One region of the Virgibacillus salexigens genome, then DNA from elsewhere that is predicted to be linked to it. Evidence: a T-box and tRNA genes for the amino acid it is inferred to sense, from the RefSeq annotation. Region 1 holds a T-box; the other holds one or more tRNA genes.
What was found. The T-box of region 1 lies ahead of alaS (alanine--tRNA ligase). A T-box ahead of a tRNA ligase gene usually reads a tRNA of that ligase, here a tRNA-Ala.
Positions count from the first base shown of each region.

Region 2: it encodes a tRNA-Ala, which carries the amino acid that the T-box ahead of alaS (alanine--tRNA ligase) is inferred to sense. The anticodon was not compared.

Region 1 covers NZ_CCDP010000001.1:1,865,410-1,868,596, reverse strand. Annotated here, with positions in the region: gene alaS (alanine--tRNA ligase) at 1-1,420, opposite strand, end outside; T-box leader at 1,477-1,686, opposite strand; gene BN990_RS08525 (AI-2E family transporter) at 1,797-2,894, opposite strand; gene BN990_RS08520 (hypothetical protein) at 2,929-3,123, opposite strand.
Region 2 covers NZ_CCDP010000001.1:1,633,261-1,636,447, reverse strand. Annotated here, with positions in the region: rRNA gene BN990_RS07445 (23S ribosomal RNA) at 1-1,036, opposite strand, end outside; tRNA gene BN990_RS07440 (tRNA-Ala) at 1,268-1,340, opposite strand; tRNA gene BN990_RS07435 (tRNA-Ile) at 1,360-1,436, opposite strand; rRNA gene BN990_RS07430 (16S ribosomal RNA) at 1,698-3,187, opposite strand, start outside.

The DNA of each region.
Region 1 (3,187 bases):
AACCCTCGACAGTTGTTTCAGTTTGGGTGTAATCATAACCAATGAAATCACTTTCCACATCGATCTCTGAAAGCGCTCCGTCTTGCACCTGCATGGAGTCTACTTTTTGACGAGCATTCCTAGCACGTTCTCTTTGCTTTTCCATTTCCTTTTGGAATCCTTGTTCATCAATGGTGAACCCTTTAGCTTCGACATACTCCTCGGTTAACTCTTTAGGGAATCCATACGTGTCATATAAACGAAAGACCTCCACACCAGGGAATACCGTACTTCCTTTTTGCTCTTCTCTCTCCATGATGCTTGTTAAAATCTCTAAGCCATCATGTAAGGTTTCATGAAAACGTTCCTCTTCTACTTTGACCATATTCTTAATAAACGTTTTTTTCTTAACTACTTGATCATAGAAGTCTTTCATGATATCAGCTACTGTATCAACTAATTCAAACATAAATGCTTTCTCAATACCGATCTCCTTAGCAAATCGAACGGCTCTCCGAAGTAATCTTCGTAATACATACCCTCTTCCTTCATTCGAAGGTACTGCTCCATCACCAATCGCAAAACTAACAGTACGAATATGGTCCGCTATTACCTTAAAGGCAGTATCTCCTTCTTTACTATCGCCGTAAGCAACCGATGCTAATTCTTCTGTCTTTTTGATGATCGGCATGAATAAGTCCGTCTCAAAATTTGTTGGGACATCTTGAATAACGGAAACCATTCGTTCTAATCCCATTCCTGTATCAATGTTTTTCTTTGGTAGAGGTGTATACGTATCATCAGGATTATGATTGAACTGGGAAAATACCAAATTCCAGATTTCTAGATAACGTTCATTTTCCCCGCCCGGATATAATTCAGGGTCATTTGGATCTTTCCCATATTGTTCTCCGCGATCATAAAAAATCTCCGTATTTGGTCCACTTGGACCTTCACCAATATCCCAAAAATTCTCTTCTAATCGAATAATTCGCTCTTTTGGTACACCAATATCATGTAGCCAAATATCATAAGCTTCATCATCTTCTGGATGTACGGTTACAGAAAGTAACTCTTCGTCAAATCCGATCCATTTATCACTCGTTAGGAATTCCCATCCCCATTCGATCGCTTCTTTTTTGAAATAGTCACCAATAGAAAAGTTTCCTAACATTTCGAAGAATGTATGGTGTCTTGCTGTAAACCCTACGTTCTCAATATCGTTTGTGCGAATCGATTTTTGTGCATTTACAATACGTGGGTTATCTGGTATTACCCGACCATCAAAGTATTTCTTCAATGTCGCCACACCACTATTAATCCATAGTAGTGTAGGGTCATCCTTCGGAACCAAAGAAGCACTTGGTTCTACCCGATGCCCCTTTTCTTTAAAAAAATCAATAAACATTTGTCGAACTTGTGCCGATGTTAATTGCTTCATCTTTCCTTCCTCCCGAAACGTAATAAAATGGAATAAAAAAATCCCCTCTCTGCTAATGCAGGGACGAGATATATTCGCGGTACCACCCTAATTATGAATACAAGTTGTATTCACCACTCAGTCATTGTAACGGTATGACACCGACGGGAATTAACCGCACTCCAGTTTAGCTTTCCATGACGCTACCTTTAGGGTTTCTTACAGCCAATGAAAACCCCTCTCTTGAAAGAGCCTATCATGTACTTCGTAACTTTCAACGAATTCAAATTGTAGTGTTGTAAGCGTAATTATAAAAAACATCTTGTTGAATGTCAATAAAGAAGGCTTCTCGTGACATATTTGTAGTAAATGGCTATAAATGATTTCATGGGACGTATTACTCTTCGTGACTTGTATTCAGCTTCATATTAACTTTTCGCCATTCTATCACATGTTTAACAATTACTTTGACAATCGTCATTAAAGGGACGGCGATCACCATTCCGATTACACCGAATAACTGACCACCTAATAACAATGCAAAGATGATAGCTGCAGGATGGATATTTATACTTTTTCCAACTATAAATGGTGACAACAAGTTACTTTCGATTAATTGAATAGCAAAAACCGATAATATAACAAAAATCACTAGTTTTCCTGATATGGTAAATGCAATTGCTACTGCTGGAATAGCACCAATTATTGGCCCAAAATAAGGAATCAAGTTGGTTATACCCATTAATACAGCTAAGAGTAATGCAAAATCCAAGCCTAATAAGAACTTAAAAATTATAAAGGTTGTCAAACTAACAAATAAACAAACAATTAATTGTCCACGAATATAATTACCCAAAGTCTCATCAATGGCATGAACCATTTTGCTTGATGTCGAACGGTATTTTTTTGGTATAAACCCTTTAAAAAAGGCTTTCATTTTGTTATAGTCTTTCAAAAAGTAAAAAACTAAAACTGGGATTACAGTAAGTAGAATAACCAAATCAAAAACCTTCGTGAAACCATTAACTAACCGTGACAGCAACTGGTCCAGACTGCTTTCGATTCGGGCAAAGAGCTGATCAAATTTATCATGTACTGTTTCAGGTAAGAAGGAAGTATATTCATACATTTGGTAAACAAGCTGTTCATACATCTTTATAAACTGAGGAAATTGATCATTTAGCTCTCTTACCTGATACACAATCATGGGATATACACGATAAATTAAATATGCCGTCCCACCAAAGAATAGGATGTAAATCAAAAGAACAGCTATCCCTTTTGGTATATTATAATAATGTAATTGATTAACAATTGGGTATAATAGATACGCTATTAAGCAAGCGATAAGAAAAGGAGCAAATAGATGCCATAGAAACAAAAAAACTGTATGGTAGAACGGAAACAGTTTAATCATTAAATAAAGAAATAAAAACAGGGATATGCCGATCAATAACCAATATAGGAAATTCAAGCTTTTATTACCCTTAAACATATGCACAGTTCCTTAATTATACAAGCTGAACAATTTATGGATTCCCATAAAAGGTTCGTTCATCCTCACTGAATAAATCATTAAGTGAACTTAATGAACCATCGGCTTCAACTTGATGAATCGTTAATTTATTATTGATTACTGACATCTCAATAAAACAGTTCCAACAATAATACTGCTGGCTACCTATTTTCCCAATATCCTTTCCATTACAATTCGGGCATCGCATTTATGAAGGCTCCTTTTATCCATATCTGATATTACCATGCTAACCCGATTGAATGATGTTTATA
Region 2 (3,187 bases), 230 kb from region 1:
GTCTGGGCTGTTTCCCTTTCGACTATGAACCTTATCACCCATAGTCTGACTCCCAAGGCAAAGTAACTGGCATTCGGAGTTTGACTGAATTCGGTAACCCGGTGAGGGCCCCTAGTCCAATCAGTGCTCTACCTCCAGTACTCATCTCCTTGAGGCTAGCCCTAAAGCTATTTCGGAGAGAACCAGCTATCTCCGTGTTCGATTGGCATTTCACCCCTACCCACACCTCATCCCCGCATTTTTCAACATACGTGGGTTCGGGCCTCCAGTCAGTGTTACCTGACCTTCACCCTGGACATGGGTAGATCACACGGTTTCGGGTCTACGACCGCATACTCATTCGCCCTATTCAGACTCGCTTTCGCTGCGGCTCCGTGTCTTCCACTTAACCTTGCATACGATCGTAACTCGCCGGTCCATTCTACAAAAGGTACGCCGTCACCCATAAACGGGCTTCGACTACTTGTAGGCACACGGTTTCAGGTTCTCTTTCACTCCCCTTCCGGGGTGCTTTTCACCTTTCCCTCACGGTACTGGTTCACTATCGGTCACTAGGGAGTATTTAGCCTTGGGAGATGGTCCTCCCGGATTCCGACGGAATTCCACGTGTTCCGCCGTACTCAGGATCCACTCCGGAGGAAATTCCTTTTCGATTACAGGGCTCTTACCTTCTTTGGCGGATCTTTCCAGATCGCTTCATCTAATGAATTTCTTGGTAACTCCAATGGAGTGTCCTACAACCCCAGAAGGCAAGCCTTCTGGTTTGGGCTGATTCCGTTTCGCTCGCCGCTACTTAGGAAATCGCATTTGCTTTCTTTTCCTCCGGGTACTGAGATGTTTCAGTTCCCCGGGTGTGCCTCTCCTATCCTATGTATTCAGATAGAAGTACTGTTCCATTACGAACAGTGGGTTCCCCCATTCGGAAATTCCCGGATCAATGTCTACTTACGACTCCCCGAGACATATCGGTGTTAGTCCCGTCCTTCTTCGGCTCCTAGTGCCAAGGCATCCACCGTGCGCCCTTATTCACTTAACTAGCTATTCAATGAATAAGCGTACTTCTTTATCGCCTTTGCTTAATCCAGCTTCATCAACTAGCGACTAGCGCGACTTCCTTCACCTTTGTGCGATAAGTCAACATTGATTCACTCACGTTCATCATGTCTCCTTTATCTCCGCAGGCTCCGTCCAGTCCGTACGTCGCTGAACAGTTGTTTCAGCTTTCTGATGTCGTTGTTACTCTTATTTAGTTTTCAAAGTACAAAAATGGAGCCTAGCGGGATCGAACCGCTGACCTCCTGCGTGCAAGGCAGGCGCTCTCCCAGCTGAGCTAAGGCCCCGTATATAATATAAAATAGATGGTGGGCCTGAGTGGACTCGAACCACCGACCTCACGCTTATCAGGCGTGCGCTCTAACCAGCTGAGCTACAGGCCCATCTATTTATGTAATATGGAGAAAATTACTCTCTCAAAACTGAACCAAACAACCACGTATGCCCTTCCCGAAGATCCCGTAAGGGATGCTTCAGGGTTCCGTTAGACCAGCTACAGTGCTCAACGACTAGTAAACTTCCTTCGCCTTCGTACGATAAGTCAACAACAATTCGCTACGCTCATTGTGTTTCCTTTATCTCCTTCGGTTCAGTCCAGTTTATACGTCGCTAGACGAGCCCTTTCGCCTTCTTAATATCCTTAGAAAGGAGGTGATCCAGCCGCACCTTCCGATACGGCTACCTTGTTACGACTTCACCCCAATCATTGGTCCCACCTTCGGCGGCTGGCTCCAAAAGGTTACCTCACCGACTTCGGGTGTTACCAACTCTCGTGGTGTGACGGGCGGTGTGTACAAGGCCCGGGAACGTATTCACCGCGGCATGCTGATCCGCGATTACTAGCGATTCCGGCTTCATGCAGGCGAGTTGCAGCCTGCAATCCGAACTGAGAATGGTTTTATGGGATTTGCTTGACCTTGCGGTTTCGCTGCCCTTTGTTCCATCCATTGTAGCACGTGTGTAGCCCAGGTCATAAGGGGCATGATGATTTGACGTCATCCCCACCTTCCTCCGGTTTGTCACCGGCAGTCACCTTAGAGTGCCCAACTCAATGCTGGCAACTAAGATCAAGGGTTGCGCTCGTTGCGGGACTTAACCCAACATCTCACGACACGAGCTGACGACAACCATGCACCACCTGTCACTCTGTCCCCGAAGGGAATGCCCTATCTCTAGGGGTGTCAGAGGATGTCAAGACCTGGTAAGGTTCTTCGCGTTGCTTCGAATTAAACCACATGCTCCACCGCTTGTGCGGGCCCCCGTCAATTCTTTTGAGTTTCAGCCTTGCGGCCGTACTCCCCAGGCGGAGTGCTTAATGCGTTAACTTCAGCACTAAGGGGCGGAAACCCCCTAACACCTAGCACTCAACGTTTACGGCGTGGACTACCAGGGTATCTAATCCTGTTCGCTCCCCACGCTTTCGCACCTCAGCGTCAGTTACAGACCAGAGAGTCGCCTTCGCCACTGGTGTTCCTCCACATCTCTACGCATTTCACCGCTACACGTGGAATTCCACTCTCCTCTTCTGTACTCAAGTCCTCCAGTTTCCAATGGCCATCCACGGTTGAGCCGTGGGCTTTCACATCAGACTTAAAGGACCGCCTGCGCGCGCTTTACGCCCAATAATTCCGGACAACGCTTGCCCCCTACGTATTACCGCGGCTGCTGGCACGTAGTTAGCCGGGGCTTTCTGGTTAGGTACCGTCAAGGTGCCGCCCTATTTGAACGGCACTTGTTCTTCCCTAACAACAGAGTTTTACGATCCGAAAACCTTCATCACTCACGCGGCGTTGCTCCGTCAGACTTTCGTCCATTGCGGAAGATTCCCTACTGCTGCCTCCCGTAGGAGTCTGGGCCGTGTCTCAGTCCCAGTGTGGCCGATCACCCTCTCAGGTCGGCTACGCATCGTTGCCTTGGTAGGCCGTTACCCTACCAACTAGCTAATGCGCCGCGGGCCCATCTGTAAGTGACAGCCAAAAAGGCCGCCTTTCAACTTCTTGGCATGTACCAAAAAGTGTTATCCGGTATTAGCCCCGGTTTCCCGGGGTTATCCCAGTCTTACAGGCAGGTTGCCCACGTGTTACTCACCCGTCCGCCGCTCGTTCCACAGGCATCACTCCCGAAGGAGTTCTGC